DNA from 2 places in the Sphingobacterium sp. NPDC055431 genome. Region 1 is predicted to be linked to the other one. Evidence: riboswitches for the same ligand, from Rfam matches in the RefSeq annotation. Region 1 holds a riboswitch; the other holds the start of a gene.
What was found. Region 1 has a riboswitch for S-adenosylmethionine ahead of metE (5-methyltetrahydropteroyltriglutamate--homocysteine S-methyltransferase). Riboswitches for the same ligand answer to the same signal wherever they lie in the genome.
Positions count from the first base shown of each region.

Region 2: it holds a riboswitch for S-adenosylmethionine, as region 1 does, so the genes downstream of both, ACWIB3_RS15660 (5-oxoprolinase) here and metE (5-methyltetrahydropteroyltriglutamate--homocysteine S-methyltransferase) in region 1, are expected to answer to the same signal.

Region 1 is NZ_JBSHLH010000011.1:102,877-111,156, forward strand. Features, by position in the region: gene ACWIB3_RS11650 (sensor histidine kinase) at 1-1,562, shown strand, start outside; gene ACWIB3_RS11655 (response regulator transcription factor) at 1,581-2,270, shown strand; SAM riboswitch class I at 2,506-2,604, shown strand; gene metE (5-methyltetrahydropteroyltriglutamate--homocysteine S-methyltransferase) at 2,680-4,989, shown strand; gene ACWIB3_RS11665 (APC family permease) at 5,055-6,446, opposite strand; gene ACWIB3_RS11670 (hypothetical protein) at 6,577-6,708, opposite strand; gene ACWIB3_RS11675 (hypothetical protein) at 7,296-7,478, shown strand; gene ACWIB3_RS11680 (DUF4833 domain-containing protein) at 7,544-8,068, shown strand; gene ACWIB3_RS11685 (alpha-hydroxy acid oxidase) at 8,187-8,280, shown strand, end outside.
Region 2 is NZ_JBSHLH010000020.1:41,263-49,542, forward strand. Features, by position in the region: gene ACWIB3_RS15650 (transglycosylase domain-containing protein) at 1-139, opposite strand, end outside; gene rpoN (RNA polymerase factor sigma-54) at 367-1,830, shown strand; SAM-I-IV-variant riboswitch at 1,879-1,973, shown strand; gene ACWIB3_RS15660 (5-oxoprolinase) at 2,035-2,298, shown strand; gene ACWIB3_RS15665 (DUF2891 domain-containing protein) at 2,493-3,590, opposite strand; gene ACWIB3_RS15670 (DUF937 domain-containing protein) at 3,657-4,334, shown strand; gene ACWIB3_RS15675 (threonine aldolase family protein) at 4,429-5,463, shown strand; gene idi (isopentenyl-diphosphate Delta-isomerase) at 5,514-6,038, shown strand; gene ACWIB3_RS15685 (hypothetical protein) at 6,206-6,781, opposite strand; gene ACWIB3_RS15690 (hypothetical protein) at 6,785-7,465, opposite strand; gene ACWIB3_RS15695 (DUF695 domain-containing protein) at 7,484-8,280, opposite strand, start outside.

The sequences.
Region 1 (8,280 bases):
GGGCTTTTGCCCATACCACCAGGTTCAACTTCCTGGAAAGAGAACTGAACCAACAGTTCCCGGCGGTACCCATCAGCAATGATTTCTACGAAACGTACCTAAAGAGAAAAGAATACAAGCACCTTGTGCGAATCACCTTGGAACAGGGCCTAACCTCCGACAATACCATTGGAGAGTTCACCAATGTGGAGGCCATCAAGGTCGTCCCTAGGGTTGCGCAGAAGGACGATAGCACCCGATACCTGATCCCCGTATTCAACCCACCTTCCACCGAAGCGATTGCTTACCAGATCAGGACCCTACCTCCGCGTTATGATTCCAAGACCCTGTCAAAGATCGAGGAACTCGAGATTAAGCTCAATAACCTGAGAGGACAGCGATTATCAGAGGCCGCAACACTATATGACACCATTGCCATGTTAGGAGGCAAGAAAAGCTCTGTAATCGCCGATGTAGCCATGGGTATGGAATTATCCAAAAGACCTTTGGCCGAACGTATCAACGGGAAGAAAACCGTCAATCTATTGATCCACGAACTCCGTGAAAGAGGAATAAAATCCTCCTTCGTCATGGAGATCAAGGATTTCAATAAGATGCCCGTTTTCCAAGGAGTCTATCAATTCAACAACGAGCAACTCAAGGAAGTCAATAATCCTTTGATCTATACCGCTAGACTATTCCAAGGAGACCGTGGCAATGCTCCTGGCGAGCTCAGCATACATTTCCCTAACAAGGGCGGAATTATTGCCGAGACCATGGGCTATTGGCTATTTCCGACCATCCTAGCCTTATTGGCGCTGTTGATCGGATGTTTTGCCTATACCTTGAGCATCATCTTCAAACAGAAGAAGATGTCGGAGATGAAAACCGACTTCATCAACAACATGACCCACGAGTTCAAGACGCCTGTAGCCACCATCATGATCGCCAGTGAATCCTTACGTGACCCTGAGATTTCCGCCGATGGCAAGCGTGTCAACAAATTGGCAAACATTATCTACGATGAGAATGTCCGTTTAGGCTCGCATATCGAACGCGTCCTGAACATTGCCCGTCTGGAGAAAGAAAACCTAAAGATCGAGCGCACCAATGTGCACATCAACTCCTTGGCCAACGCAGTCTTGGAGAGCATGCGACTACAGATGGACAAGGCAGAAGGCACCTTGAATATTGACATTTCAGCAGGCAATGATTTAGTGGTTGGCGATGAACTTCACCTTTCCAATGTGATGTTCAACCTGGTCGACAATGCAATTAAATACTCTCAAGAAAAACCAGAAATCACTTTTAAGACTTTTAATAGAGGGAACAGTATCGTAATATCAGTTGCAGACAAGGGAATGGGAATGACCAAGGACCAACAGGAAAAGATATTTGACCAGTTCTATCGCATACCTACGGGAAATATCCACAACGTGAAAGGCTTCGGTCTAGGGCTAAGCTATGTTAACGATATCATCAAAAGACTGAACGGAAAAATCTCCGTAAAAAGCGAAAAAGATAAAGGCACACAATTTGAAGTAACGCTTCCTTTAAAGGACGCATCCAAGGAAGTAGCATAACATAAGAAAGAGAAAAGTATGAATCAAAAGATATTATTAGCAGAAGATGATCCTAATTTGGGCGAATTACTGAAGGATTATCTTGAATTAAAAGGAAAATTTGACGTTGTGCTCTGTACAGATGGTCAAGAAGGAATGGATGCCTTCCGAAAGGAAGAATTCGACCTTTGCATCCTGGATGTCATGATGCCCAAAAAAGATGGCTTCTCCCTTGGAAAGGATATCCGCAAGATCAATCAGACGGTCCCTATCATCTATGCTACTGCAAAAGGCATGATGGAGGACAAAACCCAGGCCTTCGAACTAGGTGGTGACGACTATATCACCAAGCCTTTCCGTGTTGAAGAACTTTTATTGAGAATAAATGCGCTATTAAAGAGAGCTTCCAAGGACAAAGAAGAAGAAGTATCAGACAAGTTTGAGATCGGCGATTATTTCTTCGATTACACCAGTCAGATTATCTCCTACAAAGGTCAACAGCAGAAACTGTCTACCAAGGAGGCCGAGTTGCTTCGTTTGCTTTGCTTAAAGAAAAACGATGTCCTGACCCGCGAAGAAGCCCTGATCAAAATATGGCATGACGACAATTACTTTACCGGCCGAAGCATGGACGTATTCCTAAGTAAACTGAGGAAATACCTCAAAGAAGATCCAAACGTGGAAATCGTCAATGTGCATGGTAAAGGATATAAATTGTTGGTTAGCTAAAAAGACTTGAGACAATAGACATAAGACAGTAGACTGAAGATATGGGATAAATATCTGTCCAATTTCATGTCCTAAAGATAAAAATATTATTACCATAAGAAAGGGGAATAGTTTACACTATTCCCCTTTCTTATGGTTGTTTAAGGACCTCAGCTTTTCTATTGTCTTGTGTCTTTTGTCTGATAGTCTAAAGATTTTCCTTGGAAAATAAAAATCTTATCCATAACTTAGCCGACGCTTATAGAGAAAGGCAGAGGGACTAGACCCGATGAAGCCTTAGCAACCTGTCACTTGACAAGGTGCTACATTCTACCCCGATTGGGAAAGATAAGCTGGTTACAGGAATCCTAGGTAGCCTTCTCTTAGCAAAAAGACTTATTGGAATTTATTTAATTTAGTAGAGAACTATATGCTATTAACAAACAATTTAGGCTACCCACGTGTGGGTGCTTTCCGTGAACTGAAGAAAGCTAACGAAGCTTACTGGGCAAAGAAAATCAGCGCGGAAGAATTATTGCAGGCTGGACTTAAAATCCGTGAAAGCAATTGGAAGACTCAAAAAGATGCAGGTATCGAATTGATCCCATCGAATGATTTCTCATTCTATGACCAAGTCCTAGACTTATCTTTAACTGTTGGAGCTATTCCCGCTCGTTACAACTCCCTTTTGAACAAAATCGATCGCCAATATAACCTAGACTTATATTTTGCGATGGCTCGTGGTTTCCAAGAAGGTGGCGTTGATGTAACTGCCATGGAAATGACCAAGTGGTTTGATACAAACTACCACTATATCGTTCCTGAATTCGTGAAAGATCAAGAATTCAAACTGACTTCAGAAAAATTCCTAAGTGAATACAATGAAGCAAAACAATCAGGTATCGAAACTAAACCTGTCCTGATTGGCCCTATCACTTACTTATTGTTAGGTAAAGAAAAAGAAGCTGATTTTAACCGTATCGATCTAATCGACAGATTACTTCCAGTATACGAAGAGATCTTGGCTAAACTTGCTGATGCTGGCGCTAAATACGTGCAGATCGATGAGCCTTTCTTGGCTTTAGATATCGATGATGCTACCAAAGCTCTTTACGGAAAAGTATTCGAAAAGTTAGCTGCAGCTGCCAAAGGCATCAAATTAATCGTTGCTACATACTTCGAGGCATTAGGAAACAACGAAGACATTGCTGTTAACCTTCCTGTGCATGCGTTACACCTAGACTTAGTTCGTGGTGAAAACCAACTTGACACGATATTATCCAAAGTTCCTGCTTCCCTAACCCTTTCATTAGGTGTTGTTGAAGGCCGTAACATTTGGAAAAACGACTACGAAAACTCATTGAAAAAAATCAAACAAGCTGTTGATGCTTTAGGAAAAGACCGTGTATGGATCGCTCCTTCTTCATCTTTATTGCATGTTCCTTTTGATTTGGACAATGAGAACAATGAAGAGTCCCTACCTGCTGAGGTTAAAAACTGGTTAGCATTCGCTAAACAAAAATTAGCTGAGGTAAAAGACCTTGCAGTATTGGCTGAAGGTGAAGTTGATGCTGAAACACAAAAACGTTTCGACGCAAACAAAGAAGCTGCTGAAAGCCGCCGTACTTCTCCATTAATCCACAGACCAGAGGTTAAAAACCGCGTCAGCAACATCACTGATGAAGATGCTAAGCGTACTTCTACTTTCAACGCTCGTAAAGAAGCGCAACAAGCGAAGTTCAATCTTCCAGGATTCGCAACCACTACAATCGGTTCATTCCCACAAACTAAGGATGTTCGTAAATGGAGAGCTGACTTGAAAAAAGGTGCCATCTCTCAAGAAGAATACGATAAAGAAATCGCTGCTGAAACAGAAAGAACAATCCGTTTACAGGAAGATTTAGATATCGATGTATTGGTACACGGTGAATTCGAACGTAATGACATGGTGGAATACTTCGGTGAGCAATTAGCTGGATATGCATTCACACAAAACGGATGGGTTCAATCTTACGGTTCTCGTTGTGTTAAACCTCCAATTATTTTTGGTGATGTTTACCGTCCTGAAGACATGACTGTTCGTTGGTCTGCTTATGCGCAGTCTTTGACTAACCGTCCTGTAAAAGGAATGTTGACTGGTCCTGTAACCATCTTACAATGGTCATTCGTACGTAACGACCAACCTCGTTCTACAACTACATACCAAATCGCTTTGGCAATCTTGGACGAAGTTCAGGCATTGGAAAAAGCAGGTATCAAGATCATCCAAATTGATGAGCCAGCTATCCGTGAAGGACTTCCTCTACGCAAAGCTGATCAGCAGGAATACTTAGACTGGGCTGTACGTGCATTCCGCGTTTCTTCATCCAATGTTGATGACGATACACAAATCCACACGCACATGTGCTATTCTGAGTTCAACGATATTATCCAAGATATCGCTGCCATGGATGCTGACGTAATCACCATCGAGACTTCTCGTTCTCAAATGGAACTGTTAGATGCTTTCGCAGACTTCAAATATCCTAACGATATTGGTCCAGGTGTATATGATATCCACTCTCCACGTGTTCCTAGCACAGAAGAGATGGTTAACTTATTACGCAAAGCAAAAGCAGTAGTTCCTGCAGAGCAATTATGGGTAAACCCTGACTGTGGTCTGAAGACTCGTGCTTGGCCAGAAACTAAAGCTGCCTTAGAATCTATGGTAGAAGCTGCCAAAATCCTAAGAGCTGAATAAGAAACATTAGTAATTTAAAATAAGATAAAGGCCGAGCAATTTTTGTTCGGCCTTTTACTTATCATTTATTTTAATACAGGTTTCTTTCGATTGGCAAAATAATAGATCGGCACTCCCATCAGGATCAATATAAACCCAGGCCAGGTGTACTGTGGTTTATACAAGATCAAAAGCACACAGAAAGCTGTTCCGATCAAGAGATAGACCAATGGAGGGATAGGATATAAGAATGTTTTATAGGGTCTTTCCAGATCAGGTCTCTTCCAGCGCTGATACATCATCGCCAGGACCGTGATCATATAGAAAATCACGATCACAAAGGACACCATGTCCAATAGGTTCCCATACTGCCCGCTCAAACACAATAGCGAAGCCCAGATTCCCTGAAACCACAGGGACCTTTCCGGAACATCATTCTTGTTGTTTGGAATGGCCTGCTTCAGAAAAAGGCCATCCTTGGCCATGCTCTGAAAAACCCTTGCTCCTGAAAGCACAATTCCATTCACGCATCCAAAGGTTGAGATCATCACCAATATGGCCATGATAATGGTCCCTGCGCTTCCCAATAACTTTTCAGCAGCAGCTATCGCAACACGATCATTCGCGGCAAAGGCAATTTCTTCTCGATTTAAAGTGGCTAAATAAACATAATTGGCAAACAGGTAGAGGATCATCACCAAGCTGGTTCCGATCACCATGGCTATTACCACAGTCTTCTTCGCATTCTTAATCTCCCCCGCCACGAAGGTTACATTTTCCCAGGCTACACTACTGAAAACCGAACCTACCATGGCCGCAGCAATTCCACCAAGCAACACATTACCTGAAATCTCTTTCCAGCTTGAATGGTCCAGATTTTGCGAAGCAGACCAACCGAAGCTCATGTTCCCTGAAAACTGATTGCTCTCGATCAATAGAAGCCCGCCAACGATCAGGGCCAATAGGGCAATGACCTTGGAAGAGGTGAAGACGGATTGGACAATCTTGCCACTCCGCACCCCCTTACTGTTGATAAAAGTTAACAACAGTATGATTCCAATGGCAAGGATCTGCATCCAGGTGATCATAAAGGTGCCATTCTGGTAAATGGGAGCTGCATCATTCAGCTGTGGAAAGAGGTAGCCGGCGAATTTGCCAAAAGCAACCGCAACAGCGGCAATGGTTCCTGTCTGGATCACGGCAAATAAGCTCCATCCATACAGAAAGCCAGTCATTTTCCCAAAGACTTCAGTCAGGTAGGTATATTGTCCACCAGCTTTAGGGTACATCGAAGAAAGTTCACCATAACAGATTGCGGCAGCAATGGTCGCAACCGCAGTAATCAGCCATACAGCAATCAGCCAATAGCCCGACCCTAACTGTCGCATCATATCCGATGAAACAATAAAGATCCCACTTCCAATCATAGAACCCATGACAATCATAATGGAGTCCCATAAATTGAGTTTTTTATTCATAATTGGTTATTATATTCACCAAACGTACAAATAATTATTATGTTAATAATTTTCTTATTTCATAAAATTGTTGTTACCACATTTATTAGCGTAAATGAGACATCTCACACAGTATCAGCGTATCATGCCGTTACCTGAAGAAGAAAGGTTCTCGGAACATAGCATAGCTTTCCTGTAAATAAACCGGTATTGGCGTACAGTTCGTCAATCTTCGATTGACGATGACAGAGCCTTTTGCTGGAGTACCGAACAGATTCTTCACGAATTGTTCAGAATCAGAAGTTTTCTGAGAGGGATTCAGAGTGAAACGAAGAATCTATTACTGTTTTTTTTAATGGATTGTTATCATTGCGAAATCGTAAGATGAGCAATCTATTTTCTTTCCACAGAAAGATTCATTGAAAAATATTTCACCCACGCTGTGGGTTCTCTTTGTAGACAAACATTATCCTTCCGAAGGAAGCCCCTTAGCCACCGGCTTATTTCCAATGGCGGAAAAATGGAAAGAATGCCGTTGCCCTGTGCGATGGGATTGCTAAAATAAATCTGCCCTTCTAGGGCAGTATAGCTCAAAAATCATCCTTTACCCCTGTCAACCTGAAGCACGAAGGTTCTCGGAACCAGACAAATAATCTTGGCGAAAGGTTCCTGCACCTTCGGTCCAGGATGACACGCATGGGTATAAGAAAACCATACAGATTCCTCACTATACGTTCAGAATCAAAATGCGCTAAAGAAGGCTCCAAAAGTAACGAAGAGAATCATTTCACCTTTATGGCCATTCCCACTGTAGACCTCCAAATCAAACATTATCATTTTGAAATTGTTTAATAAACTAAACACAGAACTATGAATAGATATATTGGATTTTTGGCACTTGCACTGACAACATCATTGTTCAGCAGCTGTTCGTTAATTGAAGGAATTTTTAAAGCAGGGATGTGGTGGGGAATCATCTTGGTGATTGGCGCCGTTGTCCTCGTAATATGGTTGATTTCCAAGCTGTTTGGGGGACGCGGGGGAACAAATTAAACTTTAACTAAAATTTCATTATCACTTAATGCGAATATCAGTAACTTCCCATCAAAATAAATAAGATGAATAGATTCATTTTGAGCTTACTGATATTCGTTACTACTCACTATGCACAAGCCCAAGAAGGCTACCCTACTCCAACCAACAAAGAAAACCTGCTCTTCTATATCCAACACAATCGAGGTAAGAACACCTTTATCTACGACCTGAATAAGAATGGCTCAAATAAAGTGGACGAAGATGAACCCATCCGGGTATATCGCCAAATATTTGATAAGTCCGGAGAAATAAGACCCCTTACCGGTATTCAGAAAAACTTTGCCTATGGCATCGAAGCCAAGCCTATTGACGCCCATACCTACGAAGCAACCATTGTATCGCTTCCCAGTCAGAAATTTTACCTGACCGTTCCAACAAAAGGCAAGGCCTACGTTGTGACTACCGTCAATGGGCTAAAAATAAAAGTAAACAGGATTTTCATTAGACAAAAAGATGGCACATCTGGCTTAACAACCAAGGTCGATTACATTCTTTTTTACGGAACTTCCAAAAACAAAGAGGTCGTAGAGAAACTCCTGATCGACTAAAAGTCCCATTTTTAAAATATTTTAAATAGCTATTTCTGGTTCCCACCGCATAGCACAGGATGGATATTTCAATTTTTTAACCGTAATTTCGTGGGCACCACCTAAATCTTAAATAAAAATGAGTGTAAAAATCAAGTATCCCTATAACCCAGGGTATCCTTCTGTAGCTGACTTGAAGAAAAGAGCGAAATGGCGCATTCCAAAATTTGCAT
Region 2 (8,280 bases), on a different contig from region 1:
GCAACAATATTTCTTTCTTAGTAGGCGATGATCCGAACAAGCCTAGGAAGTTAATTTGTACCGCGCAAGTAAATAAGATAATAAAGTAAATAACAATCAGTGCGATACGCAAAAATTTGTTCCGGACTCGTCTAAACATACGGTAAATATGAACAAAACTTTGGAAAAAATCATATCAATTCGCCCAAAAATGAACCTTGAAATGAAAATTAACGAAATTTAACAAATGAAATTTTTGGTTTTTAACTAGGCTGTTTTTCCGAGACTTATAATAGCAAAAACTGTTCCTAAATTCTCTTTTGTTTACAACAATTTTATCTTATTGAATATTATTCCCTATTTTTACCTGACTTATTTATCGGGGACATGTTAAAGCAAACACTACAACAAAAATTATTACAGAAACTTTCACCGCAACAAATTCAATTCATAAAATTGCTTCAGGTACCTACTGTATCATTAGATGCCCGTATCAAAGAAGAACTTGAAGAGAATCCAGCCTTGGAAGATGGTAGTTTGACCAACATGAACGACCCTGTCGAAGAATACCCAGACAAAGATCCGGATGACGACTTCAACATGGAAGACAATAGCTATGATGACGAATTCAGCGTAGATGAATATATCCAGGAAGACGACTATAAAGATTACGGTGGAGGTTATGACCATGATGATGAGGATGGTAAAAAAGAAATCCCTATCGCAGTCCAAGACTCCTTCTTTGAAAATCTTCAAAATCAGCTTGACTTACTTGCCCTTTCTGATAAAGATTATGTACTAGGCCAACAAATCATCGGTTCCTTGGATGATGATGGTTATCTGCGCCGACCTATCCTTTCTCTGATCGACGACCTAGCCTTTTCCCAAAATGTCATCGTTGAAGAAGATGAGGTTGAAGAGATGCTGAAAATTGTTCAAACCTTTGACCCAGCGGGAATTGGCGCCAGAAATCTTCAGGAATGCTTGAGCATACAACTTCGTAAGAAAGATCAAAATAATCCAATAATTCAACAGGCCCAATTGGTTGTAGAGAACTACTTGGATGAATTCACCAAAAAACATTACGATAAAATCGAAAAGCAATTGGGAGTAAACTCCGAAGAGCTTAAAGAAATTGTAAACGAAATCTTAAAACTGAATCCTAAACCAGGCGATTCAGGAGCTGTTGCTGGTAAGCAATTGCAGATTATCCCAGATTTCCATATCTCCAACAACGACGGTGTCCTGCACCTGACCTTAAATGGCAGGAACGCACCAGAGCTTCGTGTGTCCCGCTCCTACCAGGAAATGTTTGAACATTACGAAAAAGCCGAAAAGAACGACAAGAAAATGCGTGAGGCCGTTCAGTTTGTTAAACAGAAACTGGACTCTGCAAAATGGTTTATCGACGCCATCAAACAAAGACAGCAGACTTTGTTGAAAACCATGAATGCCATTATGGAATATCAATATGACTATTTCTTAACAGGTGATGACAGAATGCTGAAACCTATGATCTTGAAGGATATTGCCGACAAGATCGAAATGGACATTTCAACGGTTTCCCGTGTTGCGAATTCCAAGTATGTCCAAACCGAATTTGGCACTTTCCTTTTAAAATCTTTCTTCTCTGAAGCCATTCAGACTGAGTCCGGTGAAGAGGTTTCCAACAAGGAAGTCAAGAAAATCTTGGAAGAATGCATCGCCAATGAGGATAAGAGAAAACCTCTGGCAGATGAGAAACTAACAGAGATTTTAAAAGAAAAAGGCTATTCCATTGCCCGTAGGACAGTTGCAAAATATCGCGAGGCCATGAATATCCCTGTTGCCCGCCTGAGAAAAGAATTATAGAAAATTTTTATTTGACACTTGCATATTAAAATATAATCTACTAAGTTTGTAGAGTATTCAGAATTGCAGATGCAATACCAACCGAGTGACAGACACCGCGGTGGTAAATCGATACGGGCAACAAGCCAAAATAAACGAATATTGCAAAGTCTTTTAAGACGCCTCTGAATGCAATTATGGTTAAACCCTTTAAACATTAATTGTATGTCGAACACAACAAAACCCTTACACCAGCACCTAGTGGAGAAATTCCACCACTATTCCACCAACGAATTAGTTGTATTGAACAATGATTTGGTAAAATCCAATTGGGGTGCAAACAAAACAGCTTTTAGGACTGCATTGATTTCCGCACTATCCAATCGCGGAATCGATCTGTCAGCCATAATCAGTACGGAAGACGGCTTTACCCAGATCCAAAGTGTCCCAGTGAAACTATCTGAAAATAAATTAATTCCTTTATGTTAGGTTAGGGAGATGTGAGATATGAGATCTGAGATGTGAGATATAAAGGTTAATACCTTTGTACTCACATCTCAATACTTTAAAAATGAGTCAGTACGGTTAATATCTCAATACTCATATCTCACATCTCAATACAATAAAAATGAGTCAGTACGGTTAATATCCCAATACTCATATCTCACATCTCAATACTATCCCTAAAACCTCCCTATCGCGTACAGTGCGAACGTTCCTAGCCAATGGCTTCCCATATAGTCGTCTTCAGCACTTAAGTTAGCTATGGAGAAGTTAAAATGTTCTATAGCATTGCCTTTTAAATGCTTCAAACTTCCATCGATTTTACTGATGCCGGAAAGACATGCTGCTCGGCTATAATTCAAACCATCCAAATGAACCAATTTACCGTCCGTCCTATCCTTAACTATTTCGGGTTTCAATTCGAAGGAAGGGTCAAACAATCCTGGCATAAATCCTTTCAACCACGTTAAATACTCATTCTTTTCCATCAATTTACTCATCAAATAAGCTTCTTCTAAACATGGGGAAAGAAAATCATATCCACTCGGTTCATAGGCCAGATCACAATTCTTATCGTTTTGGAACAAACGCATTGAGTTTTCTTGAATGGATTTCTTAAAGGCCTCATCCCCTACGGAATTGGCATAATCCAAAGAAAGCGATAAACTAAAGGCCGAATTATCATGTTGTCCCGCCCTAATTGGGTATACCAATTTTGGGAGATATTCGATATATCGCTTGACCAACAGATCCACTAATGGCTGTAAAGCCACTTTCCAGCGCTGCCCATCCTCATCTTCCCAATTTGCCAGTTCTTCTTGCAACTTGAACAGCCAAGCCCAACCATAAGTCCTTTCAAACCCTAAATTGTTCTTGTCATTGAAAAAAGCAATTTCAGTTTGCACATTCTCAGGCGTAATATGGCTATTCAACACTTTCCTCATATTCCCTTCTTTATCTAGTTCAGGAAATGCCTTCAGCAATTTTATTACTGACCAATAACCATGAACAGAGGAATGCCAGTCAAAACATCCATAAAAGACAGGCCGAAGGGATTTGGGCGATTTAAGATCAGCTCCTGACCCCAAGACTTGGCCTAACTTATTGGGATACTCCACCTCAATACAATGGGTCGGCATGGCATAAATTTCCTGTGCTAATTCAAGGGATAATTTCACGTCTTCGACTTGCACTCCTTCTTCATTTTTCGATGGGTTATTGCAACCATAGAACAAAAGAACCGTAAGCGCAAAGATGTTTGAACATATTTTTTTCATACTAGTAAAATTGGCAATATATTTGAGTTATAAAAATAACATTTATAAACAATAACAATCTACAATATGAACATTAGTGACTTAATTTCAGGAAGCATTGGTTCACAAGCTACTGAAGGAATATCAGAAAAATTAGGACTTGATAAAAACCAAACCCAATGGGTTGTTTCTGCAGCTATCCCATTGATGATGTCTGCCTTGAATTACAATGCGCAAAAGGGCCCTGAACAAGCTCAAGGCATACAAAAAGCATTGGATAACCACTCTGGGGGGATATTCGATAACCTAGCAGGATTATTTAATCAAGGACCAACAGAAGATGAAGATAAAATTGTAAATCACATCTTTGGTCGCAACACCGATACGGTAAAACAATCCCTTTCTGAAAAATCAGGAATTAGCATGGGGAAAATCGGTGGCATTTTAGCACTATTGGCTCCTTTGGTAATGGGTTATTTAGGTAAAAAGAAACAAGCTGACGCTGGAACTGGCGGCGGAGGGATTGGAGACCTTTTAGGAAGCATCCTTGGAGGTGGCTCGTCAAATGCCGGTGCTTCAGGAGGCGGAATCGGTGATTTGATCGGAAGCGTATTAGGAGGCGGTGGTTCTAGCACTGCTAGCTCATCACAACCTAATATTGCAGGTGGTTTAGGTGATTTAGTTGGACAGTTTTTCGACCAGAAAAACGACAATAGTGCTAAAGGCAACATCTTGGATAGCCTTGCTGGAATGTTTGGAAAATAAACGAATAATTATACAACCACAAAGGGATTGGTCAATTTGATCAATCCTTTTTTTATTTTATTCCATCCGATTGCGAAAACGATTATATTTACACATGCAATCTAAAATAAGCTTCAAAAACGATTATAGTGAGGGTGCTCACCCCAATATATTAAACCTTCTATCCCAAACCAATCTTGATCAGGAAGCCGGTTATGGGGAAGATAACCTCAGCCTAAAAGCAAAATCTTTCATCAAAAAAAGAATCAACAATCCAGATGCTGAGATCTATTTTGTTTCTGGAGGTACCCAAGCAAACATGCTGGTCATTAGCCATCTCCTTAAACCATACGAATCCGTGATTGCTGCCGATACCGGACATATTGAGGTCCATGAAACTGGTGCCATTGAAAATACAGGACACAAAATCAATTGTATCCCCAACAAAGATGGTAAAATTTCCATTCCGGGAATACAAGCTGCCCTAGATTACCATACCGACAACCATATGGTCAAACCTGCTATGGTCTATATTTCGCAGTGCACAGAAATCGGAAGCATCTACAGCAAAGCAGAATTGGTAGAAATCTCCTCATTCTGTAAATCAAATGGATTGATATTATTTGTAGACGGTGCTAGGCTGGCTACTGCACTGACTTCAGCCTATGCTGACCTGAACATCGAAGATTTAGCAATTCTTGCAGATGTATTCTACATCGGGGCAACAAAAAATGCTGGATTATTAGGTGAAGCCATTGTATTCAAAAACAAAGAACTCGCTCATGGTTTCGATTACTATATCAAGCAAAAAGGAGCTCTAATGGCTAAAGGTCGAATCTTAGGGGCACAATTCTACGCACTGTTTGAAGACAACCTGTTTTTTGACCTAGGAAAACATGCCAACCAAATGGCCGCTAAAATAGCTGATGCATTCCAATCCAGAGGCTTTGAATTCTCTAGCAAACCCGTTAGCAACCAAATCTTCCCTATCCTTCCATATTCCGCCATAAAAGAACTCCATAAAAAATATGAATTCTATGTTTGGCAGAAGTTAAATAGTGATAAGGCCGTGGTACGGATAGTGACCTCCTGGGCAACAGCTGAATCAGTCATAGATCAGTTTATCGCAGATCTTCCTCAGGCTTTTTAGGTTAAATAGCCATAATTCCTTATTTTAGGAGAATACCCTAAATCTAGACTATGACTGTAGAAGAATTTGTGATATTGGTAGATCAACAGGACAATGAAATTGGCCAAATGGAAAAACAAGAGGCTCACCTTCAAAACCGAAAACATCGTGCTTTCTCTGTATTCCTTTTGGACGATCAAGGTAATCTGATATTACAACAACGTGCGGATTCAAAATACCACAGCCCCGGACTATGGACCAACAGCTGCTGCGGACATCCTCGACCTAATGAGACAACAATAGAAGCTGCCAAGAGACGAACTTTTGAAGAACTGGGAATCCACATAGACATCAAAGAGGTTTTCCAGCTGAGCTATGAAGAACACCTAGAAAATGGCCTTTGGGAAAATGAATTTGACCACATCTTCATCGGTAATTTCAATGAGGATATCCCAAACCCAAATCAAGATGAAGTTCAAGCTCTAAAATATAGCAGTGTTGCTCAAATCGAAAATGACCTCAAGAAAAACCCACAAGACTATACCTTCTGGTTTAAACTGATATTCCCTAAGATTAAACATTTATTAGAGAAATAAGACCATAGACATAAGACCTCAGAAGTGTAAACCTTCTATTTTCTCACTTCCAACTCTGAATAATAGCAAGATTCTGTTCGATTCTCTTTAATTCATCTAATCAGCCTTTTGGATAAAAGGCATTAGATTACTAAAGCTCTTGTGTCTTATGTCTTAAATCTCCTAACCTACCACCATTCTGCATTTGGCAAATAATAGTGGGCTGTATCTTTTTCATTTTGCCAAGGAGCCAATTCAAATAAATAGCCTTTTTGACTGACTTTCCAGGGATAATTGTAATCATATTCACCCCAACGAAATTCAACCTTATAGGTTTTTCCATCTGAACTCGTCAAGGTCCCAAACAGTCTGGGATAAGATGAACCAGAAACCCCATTGGTATACATGACAGCTTTATCAAAAACTAACTTGGCATTGGCCTCAACCGAATCGCTCAGTTTGATGACAGGTTCTTCGGCTTGCAACATAGCTGTATAGGACTTCCAAGAAGTTTGATTGGTATCAGACATCGCATAAGGATAATCCTTTTTTGTAGGGGTTTGCTCCATAAACAATCGCACTGGTCTATTTGTTACCAATTCCTTGCCCAAAACCTCCTTATATGGTGCTTTTTTACTGATGTTGGTAGACTTGGTCTTAACGGTCTGAATTATAGCAAGTACAAACAGAAAGAAGCCAACAATAATGCAAATAATAAATATCTTGATCACCTTTTTTGCAGTTATACCCTCTTTTATTCCCATATATTATTTTTTCTCGGTCAAACTAACTTCTAAACTACCGTCTTCAGAAACCAGGTCGATTTGATAGCTTTCCTGTCCTATTAATTTCATTGGCACAGTCTCCGTGTCAAAATCCGTACTATTCATTTCCATAGAAGTTTTAGCAGTAGTACTTTTTTCCCTTCCTTTAGCTATCAACAAGCTTCCTTCACCTGCATCCATTACCTTAAACCAACTAAAACCCGAACTTTTTGGAGCGCCTGTACCCGGGTTCTTTTCCGTAAACCTGCCAAAATACAAATCTCCGCCATGCATAGGTTCGGATAACTTGGAAACTCGCTCTTGCTGGTATGGATTCGGCTTCACCGTATCATATACTAAATAAGCAAAAAATCCAATAAAAGCTAGAATAAAGATATAACCAAAAATCGTTGGCTTCAGTCGGAAGGGGGCCTGACGTATATGTGGTTCACATTCCTTTACATAGCTTTTCATCCCATCGGACCATTTCCGCTTTGGGATAAACTTATCGGTTACACGATCATAATAACTAGGAGCAGCATTCTTGGAATAACCAGTATAGAATGCGGTAGAAAAATATGATCTATAAAACACCAAAATCATTTGATTTCCCGGATTCACAGGATTTTGCAAATGATCCGCTGAAAAACTCGCCTCTTCAATTTTCTTAAAATAAATAAACATATATGTTGCGTCTAGTTCTTATTGATTTTTTGTTCTGATTACCTCTGATTCCCAGCCACTATAGATTCCATTGAAGGATTTAGCTTTCTCCCATATCGGAAGACATAATTCGTCAATCTGTTCATAGCTTACATAGTCTTGCCTGGATATCCCTAATTTCCATAATTCATCCCGTTTCTCTTTCAAAAAGAGAACAAAGCGTTCGCTTTCCGCAAATTGGAGAAACTCATCCATATCCTTTTCTTCCCTGAAATCTAGGTAATGATGGACATTCCTGGACTCTTTAAGGTCATCCCCTGCTTCGGTCAACTGCCTCAGCACAATTCTGTTCTTGATCATTTCCATCTGGAATGGCAATGGATACGCCAAATTGAAATAATCACTCCAATTGGGATCATGTCTATGGTCAATTTGATAGGTTAATTTTTCACCAAAATCCTTGTCTAATTGTGAAAGAAAGGCTTTGCTATTTTCTACCTTATGACAATAATACATCTGTAATCGTTCTGAATTCATGGTCAAGGTTGAGACATGCAACATATTCTCTCCATACCGTACGATCAAATCCGAAATCTTATCTTCAACTTCATTGATTAGCTTATAACTTTCTATGGTAGGCAAGCCTTCCTCATTGGCATAGTCAAATGGGATAATCAGATAAAAAACTTCCGACAAGGAATTTATAGGGGCAATTTCAGCTACATTGATATCTACGATGACAGAGGTAACCTGGTTATTGATCCTAGAAAAATAAACCTGCCAATTTTCATCATGACTAGGTACCTGAATCTTTTTCCTGAATAATGATTTGAACA